Regions from separate parts of the Shewanella vaxholmensis genome, predicted to be linked through region 2. Evidence: predicted binding sites of a transcription regulator. Region 2 holds the regulator's gene; each other region holds the start of a gene.
The links. Region 2 encodes sigma-54, which starts transcription at its own class of promoters, with help from an activator protein. Its sites were predicted from a motif close to GTTGGCACGNNNNTNGNNT; they were not measured.

Region 1 (3,872 bases), on a different contig from region 2:
CTCGTCAGTGACAGGCAAGTCCTTGTGGTTGAAAATCCACTTACGGCGGTATTGATCTAGCGGGATATAAGTGTTGGCCAAGCAAGCTCTCCTAGGTTGAGCCCTGAAGGCTCATCAAACATCAGTGTGTTGGATTATACTGACTTAGCCAAGTTTAGGGAAATGGCGCAATGTGGCTATATCCTAGTATTGGATTTTATAGTAACGATTAAGAGAGCTGTTTTTTAAGGGATATAGACTGAGGAAGTTTTAAATGTGTTTTTGAAAATTATTCTTATCAGAAAAATCTTCAAGTGAAGTTGAAATCACACAAGCATTATCTGGTCTCTCCACAGGGACTCGAACCCCGATCGGCCGCTTAGGAGGCGGCTGCTCTATCCTGTTGAGCTATAGAGAGACGACAGTGATTATACTGGTTTTATCTCTGATTAAAAGGCTTATGATTTAGTTGCTTAAATCTTAAGCGCTATGTCGTTTATCTGCACATTGTAGGCCGCATTTTGGTCTAAAAGTACTGCTGTTGAGCTTTCTTCACTCACTTGTTCGATTTTTACCGTGGCTCGACTTTTGGTTGCGACGGCGCGCATTTCATTGAGTCTATCCGGTAGGTTTTGCTGTAATACGACTTGGAATTTATCCCCAACACGAATGCCATGTTTACGGCCGAGATTTAAAATGATCCTGTCCGCTTGGCGGCTCACGACTTGGCCGAGTAAGGGTCTGCAATTGAGTGTGCTGTCCAAATCGTGGGTAGCCTGTTGCATTAATTTAGTAATATTTTTGCCATAGGATGATCGCCAGAATCTGTCTGTATTTGGGGCAATAATGGCTTGTTCTTCAAATTCCCATGGCGCCGATGTGCTGTAGCTTTTACTCCAGACTTCTTCGCCACTGATCCCATGATAAAGGCTAAGTTTGAACTGGAATTGCCTGAGTGGAGCTTCATCCCAGAATCCTAGGAAGGTTGGCTGCACTGGCTCCATTGAGATATCCATAATTTGTGGTTGGAGGATATATTGGCTGTCGGTAATTTCACTGAGCCAGCTTGGGAGTCGATAACCGCGGATATCCACTAGATCTTGCTTAATATCGAGCAGCTCTTTAGCGTGAGTGTGGCTAAAGCCTGTGGCGGAGTAATCTTCTATAACACTACCAAGTTTTTCTGAAATAACTTCTTCAAAACCTGAAAGCTGCCCATATCTGAGCTGAGAACGATCTTTGATTTGTGCTTGAGGGATTAAAATCGCAGCCTTTAATTGTCCATTTGGACACTGCTGCGTAGGATCATCATTTAGATCGAGTCGTAGGGACACATAAATTTTGTTTCCCTGGATTCGTTCGCTAACGAGTTGGATGCTGATGGCTTGGGCGTTGCGATTTATCGCGAAGTTATTCTGTGTAAGGTTTCCGTTAGAGGTTTGTTGTTCACTGGATATTTGAATGCCTGTGCTTAATGTCGCGTAGCTAACGGCTTGATTAATCGCTTCTTCCCTTGCTTGAGCCGTATTACCATTGATAATAGTCGCTTCACCACTGGCTTCTATCCATTCGGCCTGAGTAGGCAAAGACAAGAGTGCAAGGCCCAAAATGATGAGCGAAGCTGAACCTGGTATATGCATCAATACAATCCTTATCGCTAAGCTATTGGCGAGCTTGCTAATCGAGCCAGTTTCCTGACACTTAATCTAATATACCGACAAAGCAAATTTCATGCCTGAGTAACGAGAGTTTTCGATAAAGTTTCCATTGGCGCAGTCGATATACAGCGTATGAGCATAATATTGTCGGGCTGGAGCAATTTTGGTCCGAAGATTGCTGGCTTTTGTTACTCACAAAAATGAAACGCATAGAGTGTGAGTGATTTAATTGCCAGTACACCCACAGATGAGGTAAATCCAATGCTAAAGCGTGTGATTATTCCCTTAACATTGATTATGTTAGGTGGATGCGTGGCTAAATCGGTTACACCGCCCAAGCCGAGTTTAGTGGATGGCAATGGGTTGCCGCCAACGGCAGTGATCAACCATTTAGCACAGCGAATTGTGACAGAGCTCGTTAAGCAAAATGATGCTCTGCGCTCTGATCAGCCAATTGTCGTCGCCACCCCTGTATTAGTAGGTGACATGAATGGCACAAATGCGTTGGCGCAGCAGTTACAGCAAGGATTAATGACGTCGCTCCATAGCTTTCAGTTTAATGTAGTGGATTTGAATTTAGCTGATGGCTTGAGAGTGACGGCTAATGGGGATTTTATTTTGACGCGAGATTGGCAACAATTGTCGAAAAATCTTCCCGTTGAGCATCTTGTCGTTTCGACTATGAGCCCAGTTACCAATGGTATGGCGATCAATACTCGGATTGTGAACATAAGTAACAATCGTGTGGTATCGGCCTCTCAAACTTTTGTGACTCAAAAAGAGTTGGCAAACTACATGCAGCCTTCGGAGCAAATTGTGTCACAAAATGGCATCTTATATCGTCAGGCGAGTCCAGGCATGAATGAAGTGCGTGTTTTAGGAGATGGAAAATGAAACGCTACCTTTTAGTTATTGCGGCGCTAATGCTAACTGGCTGCGCTGCTAAAGATAGATATGTGCAATGGGAAGATGTGCCTCCGCCGAGTTTTCCTAAGTTAACGGCCATAGGATATGCGCCCTTAGCGACTCAACCGGCTAAAGAGCAATCACAAAGAGTGTTGATGGCCATGCAAGCATCAAAAATTGTGGCCTATCGTGAATTAGCAGAACAAGTTTATGGGCAGAAAATAACGGCAAACAGCAGTGTCAGTGATTGGATGTTGACTGACGATAATGTTAAAGCGTCGGTTTCTGGCGTGATCCGTGGGGCGCGGGTCGTTAAGAGTTATCCGGCAGGCGATCATTATGTCACTGAGTTAGAACTGGATTTTTCACAGGTATGGGCGCTGTATCAACAACAGAGTCGTCCACAGCGAGTGAAAGAAGTCACGTATTTCTAGTCATTTCTACATGACTCTATTGAGCCGCGGACTATACGAGTAGTATGCGGCTTTTCTATTTCTGCAAAGTACTAAAGTTTAATTTTTAATCAGAGCTTAGAAGCTGGAAATACAGAGTATGAATTGATGCGCCTGTTAGGCTTTTAAATCATTACCTAAACTTGAGATAGTTGAGGTCTTGCCTTTATCGTTATACGTAAGGCTGGAGGCGTTTCTGCTGGCTTGTAAAGCTTGAGCGAAGCGATTGAGACTGGCTAAATTCATCTCAATTAAACTGGCATTTTGATCGTTCAGTGCTTTGCATTCAGTTAAGGCGTCTTTGACAACGGCCATTTTATGCACGAGTTCGGTTTGCTGAGTGAGTTGAGACTTATCAGTGTGGTTTGCCAGAATATCGTCATTAGTCTTGAGTTCCTTCAGACATTGTGATTTTTCGTTAGCAAGAGAAAGCAGTAAATCGGCGTTTTGGTCAACCAAAGCGCCTTTTTCCTTGAGTATGATTTGCTTAAGAACAGCCAAATGGGCGTGTTGTAGATCTACCAGTTTAGCTATTTCAGTCATAGTTACTCTTTATTTAAGTCATTAAGTTCGGCTTCAAAACTTGCAATATTGGCAGCCAACTTTTCGGGGTCAATTTTGTAGCGGCCTTCGGCGATAGCTTGTTTAATTTCGGCCACTTTCTTTTGATCAACTTCAGGAAGGCTCGCCATTTTAGTCTGAGCTCCTTGCAGTTGTTGCGCTTGCGCTGTAATCACCACTGAGTCGCTTCTTTGTGGTGTTGTCGATTTTGTGGCAACTTGAGCAGATTGATCGCTGCTAGTTTTAGTTGCACCTGAACGAACTTGTGCGGTCGTTGCAGTGTTGAGTTTGCTAATATCAATTGCCATTTTCGGCT
Region 2 (3,872 bases):
CTTTATCGACGCTGCCGAGCAGAATTTGTCTGACTTGGTCGCTTAAATCATAGATATTCAGGTTCGACGTATCTATGTAGTGATCGACCAGTTTTGACATAGGCTCGAGCAGCTTCCCTTCCAGTTTTATCGCTTCTTGCAAAGAGACTTGGCTCTTCGACAAAGGGTGCAAACGGCGGGTTTCGCTGTAACGCTTGAGCAGAATTTTATCGCTGGAATTGAGGAAGAAGCTGGTTAACTCAGTATCAGGAGGCAGGCTCGCGAGTTGCTTCACTAAGACCTTGTCCTGCTCAGGCATGTTACGCACGTCGACACTGATGGCGACGAGATCGTTACTGCCTTTGAGTTGCTCAAGCAAAGTGCCGATTAAGGGCAAGGGAAGGTTATCGACACAATAATAGCCGAGATCTTCGAGTACCCTTAGGGCGACAGATTTGCCTGAGCCTGAGCGGCCCGACACTATGACCAGTTTCATCCAGTGATTACCTGATAGAGTTCCGTTTCATCATGCGTCTTGCGTAATTGCTTTAATATTTGCTTGTCGCTCAGCTTTTCGGCCATGCAAGACAAGGTACTTAAGTGCTGCTGACATTGGTCTGCAGGCACCAGTAGTGCAAATAAAATATCAACAGGTTGCTTATCGATAGCATCGAATGCTATCGGCTCTTCACACTTAATGAGTATGGCAATGGGCTGATCTATATCGGCTAGTCGACCATGTGGAATGGCGATGCCGTTACCTATACCTGTGCTCCCCATCTTTTCGCGCGCCACTAGGCTTTCGAATATCTCTTGAGATGAGAGGGTCGGGTACTGGGCAGCGACTAAGTCGCTGATGAGTTCCAGTACCTTTTTCTTGCTGCCCGGAGTGGCGCAGGTAGTGCACTCCGGCCGCAGTATGGTACAAAGTTCCATTATTAGTGTTTTGTTAACTTCTCTTTGTGTTTAATAACCTGACGATCAAGCTTGTCAATCAGGGCGTCTATAGCGGCATACATGTCAGCATGCTCTGAAGTAGCAAAAACTTCACCACCGATAAGATTTATTCTCGCTTCGGCGATCTGTTGCATTTTCTCGACATTGAGCACAACGTGCACATTATTGATCTGTTCGAAATGGCGTTCAAGTTTTGAAAACTTTTCTTCTACATATGCGCGTAACGATTCGGTAATTTCGACATGGTGTCCACTCAGGTTTATTTGCATAGAAACGTCCTCCGATATCCACTGTAGGTTATAAACTTTTACGCTGATTAGAAGGCGGAATGAGCATAGCCTCTCGGTACTTCGCAATGGTTCTGCGGGCTACGTTGATCCCTTGTTCTGCCAGAAGTTGCGCCATCTTACTGTCGCTCAATGGTTTTTTCTGGTTTTCCGCGGCAACCAGTTTCTTAATGAAGGCCCTGATTGCTGTGGATGAGCACTCCCCACCATCGTCAGTACCGACGTGGCTAGAGAAGAAGTATTTTAGTTCAAAAAGTCCCTTAGGGGTATGCATGTATTTCTGTGTCGTCACCCGTGAGATGGTCGACTCATGCATTTCTACCGCTTCGGCAATATCGTTAAGCACCATAGGTTTCATGGCTTCTTCACCGTATTCAAAGAAACCTTGCTGATATTGCACTATGCAATTCGCAACTTTAAGTAAAGTGTCGTTACGGCTTTCTAGGCTTTTGATAAACCATTTAGCCTCTTGCAGATGGCCACGAATAAATTGGCTATCGGCTTGGTTTTTAGTACTGCGCGCCATCGATGCATAGTGTTGATTTACATTGATTTTTGGCATGCAGTCTGGGTTAAGTTCAACCACCCAGCGGCCATTCTTCTTCGACACAGACACATCTGGGATGACGTATTCGTCATCGTTGGGCGTAATCAATAAACCTGGGCGGGGATTGAGGGTTTGGATAAGCGCGATGCCGTCCCTTAACTCATCCTCTTTTAATTTAGTCTTACGCATCAACAATCTAAAATCGCGGGCGGCGATCAGATCTAAATGATCTTTGATCAACATGCGGGCATTTTCTAGATGGGGAGTGTCAGCGGCGAAATGCGACAGTTGGATCAGCAGGCACTCGCTTAAATCGCGGGCGGCCACACCAATGGGATCAAAATGTTGAATGCGCTTGAGTACGGCTTCGACTTCGTCGAGTTCGACCTCAGGATTACCCATAGCTTCGAGGATTTCATCAGTGCTTTGGGTGAGATAGCCTTGATCGTCGATGGCATCAATAATGGCGGTAGCAATGGCTAAATCGGTTTCAGAAAACGGCGTGAGGTTTTTTTGCCATTCTAAGTGCTCATACAGGCCTTCACTGGTCTCACCTTGGAAGGGCATATCATCTTCACGACTGCCACCGGGGCCAGAATTAGGGGAGGCGGTGAACACTTCATCCCAGGTGGTGTCCATGGGGAGTTCGTCGGGCATGGACTCTTTCGTGAGCGACTCTGCCGTGTCTATGGTGGAGCTGTCTTTTTCTGGCGGCAGGGTGCTAGATTCACTGAAATCCGTATCGGATAGCGTTTGGTTTACAGGGGCTTTAGTGGCGTCGAATTGATCCTCTTCCAGCTCGAGAAGGGGATTAGAATCTAAGGCTTGCTGGATCTCTTGCTGCAGTTCTAATGACGACAGTTGCAACAGACGTATGGCCTGTTGTAATTGTGGCGTCATGGTTAACTGTTGACCCAGTTTGAGCTGGAGTGACGCTTTCATGTTACCGCTGATCCCTACGTTATTATTGTTGGATGAGGTCGCTTGTTATCATCTTGAGTGGAGCACAATGCTGGCACAAATTGCCTTCATTGGCTCCGCTTGATTAACTATAGCCTGAATTGTTCACCTAAGTACACAGCCCTAACTTGCTGATTGTCTAAGATCTCTGCAGGTGTTCCTTCGGCAATCAGGTTTCCGTGACTCACAATATAGGCATGTTCACACACATCTAATGTCTCGCGAACATTATGGTCGGTGATCAACACGCCAAGGCCACGACTTTTGAGCTGTTCGATAATCTTTTTGATGTCGATAACTGAAATAGGATCGACACCCGCAAAGGGTTCATCGAGCAAAATGAACTTAGGATTTGCTGCTAACGCCCGCGCAATTTCGACACGGCGACGTTCACCGCCCGACAATGACATGCCTTGGCTGTCACGGATGTGGGTGATGTGGAATTCTTCGAGCAGATGCTCGAGTTGTTCTTCCCTTTGCTCTTTCTTCAATTCTTTGCGCGTTTGCAGTACGGCCATGATGTTGTCATGGACTGTCAGCTTACGGAAGATACTGGCTTCCTGCGGCAAGTAACCTATGCCTTTGCGGGCGCGCAGGTGCATAGGATCTGCGGTTAAATCATCATCGTCGATAAAGATGTGGCCTTTATCGCTTTTAACCAGACCGACGACCATGTAAAAGGTGGTGGTTTTACCCGCACCGTTTGGGCCGAGCAGTCCAACAACTTGACCTGTCTTTACCGTTAGACTGACGTCTTTAACCACTTGGCGACTCTTATAACTCTTCGCCAGATTTTGTGCTCTTAGGGTGATTTGGGTCATTTAGAGTCCTGCTTTTTCACAGGTTTATCCGCTGGCGCGTCTGGTTTGGCATCATCTTGATAGCTTTCAGGCTGAATAATAGTGATCACGCGATCGTCACCACTACCTGTGCTTTCTGCAATCAATTTTTGCTGGATGATGTTATAGCGGATCACATTACCCGTCACTTGGCTACCTGCTTGATCTAACGAAGCTTGGCCTTTCAGTGTCAGGGTACGGCTTGCCATATCGTAACGAATTTCTTTCGCGCTCGCCGAGGCTGGACGGCCATCGTCTAACACTTGGCTGTAAGTTGCGGGGTTACCAGTGGCCACTAAAATT
Region 3 (3,872 bases), on a different contig from region 2:
AGCGTGTGTGGAGGCGGGCGCGAGCGAACACACACGTAAGTTACTCGCCACCACAGAAATGGCCGATGTGACTATGGCACCCGCCGCCGATATGTTCGAAATGGGCGTGAAATTACAAGTGGTTAAGCGTGGCACTCTGTTCCCGATGCGCGCCAATAAGCTTTATGAAATCTACACCCGTTACGATTCAATTGATGCCATCCCCGCGGACGAGCGTAAAAAGCTCGAAGAGCAAGTGTTTCGCGCATCACTCGATGACATTTGGGCGGGCACTGTCGCCCACTTTAACGAGCGCGATCCTAAGCAAATCGAGCGCGCACTGGATAACCCCAAACGTAAGATGGCGTTGATTTTCCGCTGGTATTTGGGTCTGTCTAGCCGCTGGTCGAACACAGGTGAAGTCGGCCGCGAAATGGATTACCAAATTTGGGCAGGCCCTGCCCTTGGCGCATTTAATGCGTGGGCAAAAGGCAGTTATTTAGATGACTATAAAGCCCGTAATGCGGTCGATTTAGCCAAACATTTAATGGTGGGCGCGGCCTATCAATCCCGGATTAACTTGCTGTTATCCCAAGGGGTTAGCATTCCAGTTAGCCTGCAACGCTGGAAACCGCTAAATCGTTTTTAACCCCTAACGGACTATCGAGACATCAAGTAGGGACTCAACTCCCTACTTGATGCAATCTTCTTCACTACCTCGTTAAATCGAAGCCGCCGACCTTATTACCAATCTAATCCCTTGAGTTATTGGCTCTGTTTGTGCCAATGCTGCTAAGCACTGGCGCTCCAGTGGTACGCCGTAAACCCATCCTTGGGGGCTCAACGGAAAAGTCCCTTTTCCGATGGCCACTGCCGCGACAATGCACGCCTGCAACCAATCGAATACATGCTGCCTAATTTAAGAATGGGCTGCGAGGCAAACTTTGATAGGACATATCCCTTCCCCAAAAATCTACATACCACATGATTTGTGAATAAAGTTTTTTGTCATTCAAAAGTATCGTTTTGTGCATTATTTCAAATAATACTTTCAATCAAGTCTTAATATTCAATATCTTATAAACAATTCGCCAAACAAAATACGTAGTAATACAGATGCATACTTTCTACCCAGAATGATATTTACTATCGTGCAAAGCTCCTTATAAATCATTAATTTGCGAGTCACCTCGCCAAGTAATTGAAGGTAAGATTATGCGCATTATATAAGTGTAAAATATCTATGAGCATAGAAGGTCAAGGTTCAGTTGACTCCATTGGAATAGATCAAGAAGGTGTCGTGGTGCTAACCCTCTCAGATCATTTGGAATGGGATGACGGGCATCTATTTCTACACAGGAAAAGATTAATACCGACTTGGCTTTCTTGGAGTCTGGTGAAATATTTGAAACCAATCCAGATTCAAAGGGTAAAGAATTTAAAATTAATATTCTATGCAAGTATGAGCCTACTGCTTCTGCAATGTGGTTCATATCACAATGCACAGATATCATTAATCAAGCGGGGTTCGGTTTGGTTATGAGGTGAACACTTAACAAGGCCTAGCATTGCGTCTTTCAAACTTAACATTTGCTCGCTGTTGGCGGCGTTAAACAACTTGGCGGGCCACTGTCGTAACTTTGACGTAAGGTTGTCATAACTAAAATCAAGAGTTTCGGATGATGATTAGCCTCTAGCAATCATTATTAGGAACTAGAAAATGGAACAGATGATAAACAAAGACTTAGTTAAGAAGCTTCGAAACGAACGTTCTTGGTCACAAGATCAACTTGCCACAATCTCAGGACTGAGCATTCGTACTATTCAGAGAATAGAAAGCGAAGGCACAAGTTCTTTAGAATCAAAAAGAGCGTTAGCGGCAGCTTTTGATATTAACGTAAGCAATCTAGATATTAATACCACCGCAGCTGGCACTTTGGCATCCATTCATAGTGGTCGTAAGTTTGGGTTAGCGGGTGCCACCCTGGGTCTTTTAAGCGCATATATTGGAATATCTATATCTTTTGCCTCAGGGCATATTACGTCGGGTGAAGCAGGAATATATTATGGAGGTCTTGGTGCGTTCTATGGTATTTGCTGTGCCGTCATTGCCGTACTGTCTAACAGATATCATACAAATGCTGCTTAATAGGACCCTGTGAAGCTGCTGGCGATGATAGTTAATGCGCAAGTGCTGGCAGCTTACCGCAAAGTATTGTCTCTTTCTCGGCCTTGCTATCGACGTCTTCATCTAAGCCGATACTCAAATGGTATCGGCTTTTTTATGCTGTGCTCCTCTATTTTCTGACTGAAACTCTTACCGAAGCTTAGGTAAAAATTGCCTGTACTACGTTTAGTACATTCACGCCAACTTAAAATCAACCAATGAAATTTCATTTAAAAATCAATAAACTAATTAAAATATGTAAAGTTGGCATTAAGTTCGCAATATCTAATTCACCATTAGCCGTACCTTACAAATGACACACTCGGTCATAAGAAGGATTAATACTAAGCGAGGAGGTTGATATGTTAGGTTGGACATTAGTATTTCTGGTTGTTGCCATTGTTGCTGGACTATTAGGATTTACTGGAATAGCAGGCGCAGCAGGTATCGCAAAAATTATTTTCTTCTTATTTATTGTGTTACTCGTGATTTCACTGCTGATTAATGCCCTCAAGGGCAAGTCACCGCGACTTTAATTATTTTTTAGAAAGGAGATGTATATGAAACCATTTACTCTGATGACAAGCGCCTCACTGGCATTATTGCTCGCTTTAGGTTTAACCGCCTGTAGCGATAACAAAGCCGAAGATGCCGGCGAAAAAATTGATGAAGTGATGACTGATGCAGGTAATGCCATTGAAGATGCCTGTGAAGAAGTGAAAGAAGGCGTTAAGGCTAAAGATACTAAGTGCTAATCTGACCTTTAACCTAACTTGAGGGTGGCAATAGACATATCTACTGCCACCCTTTTGATCTAATGTTAACAACGCGATTCACCGATTCAGTCAGCCGTTCAACATGCAGCGGTTAAATCAAAAATACAGCATTGGAGGGCGCGTATGCTAAGCAAAATCCACATCAAATATTTCTACTTTATGGGTGCCGTGTTACTCGCCTATTTTGCAGTAACGGGTACGTCTCCCCTGCTCACCTTTATTTGGGCTTGGACAAGCCTGTCGCTATTTTTAGTCGGTTCAGCCTACTGGTTTAATCTCGCCAGCATTTTTAGAAAGCGCCAAGATGGCACTATCCCTTGGTATATTCGCTGGGGCTTTATTCCGTTTTTATTGGGCTGTCGGCTGTATAATCATTGGGCCAGAAAACGCGACTCTGTGCCGTCGATGCAAAAGATAGATGAGCAGTTGTATCTCGGCTGCCGATTATTTTCTGCGGATCTGCAGAAAATCAAAGCCAATAAGATTACCGCCATTCTTGATGTGACCGCCGAGTTTGATGGCTTAGATTGGTCGCAGTTTGAAGATCATATCGAGTATTTGAACATTCCCATCCTCGACCATAGCGTGCCGACCAGTGCCCAGCTCAATCAAGCCGTTAACTGGTTGCATCGCCAAGTGCGCGCCAATAAACAGGTGCTGATCCACTGTGCTATGGGGCGCGGCCGCTCAGTACTGGTACTCGCCGCCTATTTAGTCTGTAAAGATAAACAGCGCAACTTCGCCGAAGTACTGCAACAAATAAAGCAAGTTCGCAAAACCGCGGGCTTAAACAAATGGCAATTACGCGCCCTTGAACACATGCTTAAGCAAGGCAAAATCAACATCCACAAAGTGGCGTGGATTATCGCTAACCCTGTCTCTGGCGGCGGCAAATGGCAACAATATGGCGAGCAAATCCAAGACGAACTAAAAGCCTATTTTGACCTAAC
Region 4 (3,872 bases), on a different contig from region 2:
CGCCTGCAATGGCAGATGGTGGGTCAATTGCCAATCCTTCAGTAAAGGCACTAATGTCCCCTTGGCAATTTCATCTTCCATCAGATAACTTGCAAGATACACAACCCCAAGACCACTGATTGCGGCGGATTTTAATGCGGGTGCGTTATCCACCCTGAAATTGCCCGATACGCCAATTTCACAGTAATCATCACCCTTCTTAAATTGCCACATGCTGTGCTCGTGCCACTCGCCTTGATAGACCAAACAATTGTGGTCAACTAACTGCTCAGGTCGAGTTGGTTCGCCATGTTGAGCAATGTAGCCTGGAGAAGCAACTAACAGGAATTGGCACTTCATCAGAGGTCTAGCAACCATGCCAAGCGGTAATTGCTCCGACATAGTTAACAGTAAGTCTAAGCCTTCACTCACTACATCTACTTTATGGTCCAGTAAGCTCACTTGTAGCTCAAGCTCAGGATGTTTTGCCATAAAGGATGGCAGCGCAGGAATGATATGCATCACCCCAAAGGACTGGGAAATCCCCACCTTAAGCACGCCGCGGGTCGCATCATTTAAGTTATGCACGCTGGCTATCGCTTGTTCAGCGTCACGCAGCAATTCTTCACCTTGCAGATACAGCAAATGCCCTGCTTCAGTCAGGCTTAAGCTGCGGGTGGTACGTTGGATTAATTGAACACCAAGTCTATGTTCAAGATCGGCGACTTGTGTACTGACCTTAGACTTAGAAATCCCAAGCCTTCTTGCGGCGGCACTAAAACTACCAGCTCTGGCCACATGAGTAAAAATCGCAATAGGTTCTAACAGTTCTAACATGGAAGTCGCCTTAAGCTGTTTACGACAATGATATTAACTTTCGGTGAATAGCAGTGGTTAGCGTAATCATCGCTTAAAAATAACCATAGCATTGATATCTCGCATTAAAGTGATATAACGCAGAGATTTAGACCGAAAAAGTCCACTAAAGTAGGGTGTTATATCTGACTGATATGCCAGCTTTTAATTATATTTTAAGAGTATACCAAATATTCGTCTCTAGACTGTAACATTCCGAACTAAATCGCTGCAAGCCAAGCCTACAAGCCACATCGACTTTATCCTCATAGCTTTCGCCACTAAGAATTAGCCAATAAAAAAGCCCCTAGGCGATAAATTGACTAGGGGCGTAGCATTCAAATTTGACTCATGCACAAGGAGATAGAAGTTATTGCAGTTAAAACCAAGGGCTATTCACAAAAACTATTAGTAAGGACGATTAACAAGAACTATTCACGCAGCTCCTTGGTTGAGTTTTGTGTCAACGCATAAGGCGCGAGTTCTGGTACCTCTTGGCGTAATTGATTTTCAAGCACTAACAGATTTTCAAATCGGTCGCACAAACGGTCAGCTTTAGCTTCCAGTCCCTTAGATTGACTCTCAATTTGTTGCTCAATATCTTGGCCTAAGTTGTCCATTTTTTTGGAGAAGGCATCCATCTTGGCTTCAAAACTATCACCGTCACCCGACATGATTTGGCCACCTATGGTCATCATAATGGTGCCCACTGAGTTCTGAACAATTTGCTCCATTTCCTGCTCGAATTCGTCGTTAAAGGTGTTCTGAATCGAGTCCTCCGTCGCGCCGAGATAGAAGCTATCGCCATGACGGTAGGCAACTGAATCAACACGCTTTTGGACGCCTGCCATCATTTCATCGAATTTAGCACCGGCCGCATCGCCCATTAAAGGGGTTAACGCCATGCTCACCGCTTGCGAAGCTAATGCGACGGCCTCGTTCACGACTTCAATCACTTCAGGCACTTGCGTCGACACTTCATCGGCGTATTGAGTCACTAGCTTTTTTTGCTTATCGGTTAAGTTTACTTGTTTGCCTTCAACAAATAACTTATCGACTTCGATGCGATACTTTTCGGTGCCCTTCTCGCTCATGACTAATTTTTTAGGCTCAACCATAACGTCATAATTTAAAGAGACTTCACAACGTTCATCGACTTTAGGCTCTGTTTGCGCTTGCGCCAACTGTAGGCCAGATGTCCCTAAAATCACGCCGGATAAGGCAAATCCAGTTAATAGCTTATTTAATTTCATGTTGTTCGTCCTTTAATCTGAATAATTCGATAAACCTAAACTACTGAATAGCTTATAGCAGGAGACGTGCCAACTTTATAACAATATGATTATGTTGGATTTAGGAAAGTTAGCACTAAAAGGTCATTAGCGAAATTCGCTAACTTTTAGTCTGATAGTGCTAATAAAAACGTGAAGTAAAACTAGAAAATGGAACGACCAAGGCGTTGGCTTAAATGCTCAAGCATGGCAGTGCCAGCAAGCGAATTGCCATTGCCATCGAGTTCTGGCGACCAAACACAAATCGACAGTTCCCCAGGAATAACGGCAATGATGCCACCACCGACACCACTTTTACCAGGCATACCGACACGATAGGCAAACTCGCCCGCTCCATCGTATAGGCCCGAAGTCGCCAACAGGGCATTAAGCTGCCGAGTTTGCACCTGAGAGATAAGCTCAGTCCCAATTATGCTTTTGCCGCGATTAGCCAAGTACAACATGGCTTTAGACAAGTCAGCGCAATTCATCTTTAAGGCGCAGTAATGAAAATAGGTGCGTAGCACAGTATCAACATCGCCTTGAAAATTACCAAAGGACTTCATCAAATAAGCAATCGCCGCATTGCGCGCACTATGCTGATATTCTGAGTCGGCCACTTGTTTGTCGAAACTGACTTTATCGTTTTGGCTTAGTTGCCTAACTAACTCGAGCATTCTGTGTTTAGGTGCACCTAAACGACTCTGCAATAAGTCAGCAATCACTAACGCGCCAGCATTGATAAATGGGTTGCGCGGCTTGCCACGTTCTAACTCGACTTGTACTAAAGAGTTGAATGAATGGCCCGAAGGTTCTTTGCCAACTCGGCTCCAAATTTCGGCTTCTTCATATAAAGTTAACGCTAAGGTTAAGCTGAAAACTTTGGAGATACTTTGAATCGAAAACGGCTCAAGGTAATCGCCCGCACCTAAGGTTTCACCATCAACGGTTGTGACGGCAATGCCTAATTTGCCAGCATCAACGCTGGCCAGTGCGGGGATGTAATCTGCAACCTTTCCTTGGCCGAGCAAGGGTCGAACTTTCTCGACCACTTCCTCAAGTAATGCCAACTCGGGCATTAACCCCACCAAATGTCGTACAGTTCGCTAACTTCAACCTGAGACACTTTTTGATTCGCCCAGAATGCCTTAACTGCTGCAATATCTTCTTCGGTACATTTGCCGATCGTTTGGGTTGCGATAATGCCTTCCCATTCGATGTGACCGCCGCCATGGAAACCTAACTTACGGGTTTCGATCACTTCATCGATAAATTTATCAACAGTTGCATCGATATCGGCTTCTGATACTGATGCATCAAAAGTCCAAGCCATATCAAAACCTAACTCTTGGAATTCATCAACGCGCATTTTCTTACGTAAACGACGGCTACGATTAGTTGCCATAGTGACTTTCCCCGTTGTGTTAAAAAACTAATTAATCAATTGAAATATCTAGATTAAGCAATACGCTCAAACATCAGATCCCATACACCGTGACCCAGTCTATGGCCGCGGGCTTCAAACTTTGTCAGTGGGCGATGATCAGGACGCGGCACCACAGTGCCATCACTCGACTGGTTTTGATAACCAGGAGCTGCTTGCATCACTTCCAACATATGCTCGCTGTATTCTTCCCAATCGGTTGCCATATGGAACACGCCGCCAATTTTTAGCTTGCGGCGGATCAGTTCAGCAAATTCAGCTTGTACGATACGACGCTTATGGTGACGTTTCTTATGCCAAGGATCGGGAAAAAACAATTGCAC

Region 1: a site for sigma-54 is predicted at 1,700-1,718, ahead of Q4Q46_RS04220 (flagellar assembly protein FlgT). Genes of this name have one in related genera too.
Region 3: a site for sigma-54 is predicted at 2,410-2,428, ahead of Q4Q46_RS00535 (DUF1328 domain-containing protein). Genes of this name have one in related genera too.
Region 4: a site for sigma-54 is predicted at 2,143-2,161, ahead of Q4Q46_RS04560 (YggN family protein). Genes of this name have one in related genera too.

The regions. Positions count from the first base shown of each region.
Region 1 covers NZ_JAUOEV010000003.1:133,134-137,005, reverse strand. Annotated here, with positions in the region: gene Q4Q46_RS04230 (DUF2947 domain-containing protein) at 1-81, opposite strand, end outside; tRNA gene Q4Q46_RS04225 (tRNA-Arg) at 322-397, opposite strand; gene Q4Q46_RS04220 (flagellar assembly protein FlgT) at 453-1,619, opposite strand; gene Q4Q46_RS04215 (FlgO family outer membrane protein) at 1,899-2,531, shown strand; gene Q4Q46_RS04210 (LPP20 family lipoprotein) at 2,528-2,977, shown strand; gene Q4Q46_RS04205 (flagella synthesis protein FlgN) at 3,113-3,538, opposite strand; gene flgM (flagellar biosynthesis anti-sigma factor FlgM) at 3,541-3,864, opposite strand.
Region 2 covers NZ_JAUOEV010000012.1:119,875-123,746, forward strand. Annotated here, with positions in the region: gene rapZ (RNase adapter RapZ) at 1-475, opposite strand, end outside; gene ptsN (PTS IIA-like nitrogen regulatory protein PtsN) at 472-915, opposite strand; gene hpf (ribosome hibernation promoting factor) at 918-1,205, opposite strand; gene Q4Q46_RS12180 (RNA polymerase factor sigma-54) at 1,234-2,712, opposite strand; gene lptB (LPS export ABC transporter ATP-binding protein) at 2,820-3,551, opposite strand; gene lptA (lipopolysaccharide transport periplasmic protein LptA) at 3,548-3,872, opposite strand, start outside.
Region 3 covers NZ_JAUOEV010000001.1:133,877-137,748, forward strand. Annotated here, with positions in the region: gene pfaD (eicosapentaenoate synthase subunit PfaD) at 1-628, shown strand, start outside; partial or broken gene Q4Q46_RS21360 (DUF6572 domain-containing protein) at 1,223-1,527, shown strand; gene Q4Q46_RS00530 (helix-turn-helix transcriptional regulator) at 1,700-2,128, shown strand; gene Q4Q46_RS00535 (DUF1328 domain-containing protein) at 2,509-2,682, shown strand; gene Q4Q46_RS00540 (hypothetical protein) at 2,707-2,901, shown strand; gene Q4Q46_RS00545 (diacylglycerol kinase family protein) at 3,046-3,872, shown strand, end outside.
Region 4 covers NZ_JAUOEV010000003.1:208,791-212,662, forward strand. Annotated here, with positions in the region: gene Q4Q46_RS04555 (LysR family transcriptional regulator) at 1-816, opposite strand, end outside; gene Q4Q46_RS04560 (YggN family protein) at 1,266-2,087, opposite strand; gene glsB (glutaminase B) at 2,270-3,184, opposite strand; gene Q4Q46_RS04570 (YggL family protein) at 3,184-3,510, opposite strand; gene trmB (tRNA (guanosine(46)-N7)-methyltransferase TrmB) at 3,564-3,872, opposite strand, start outside.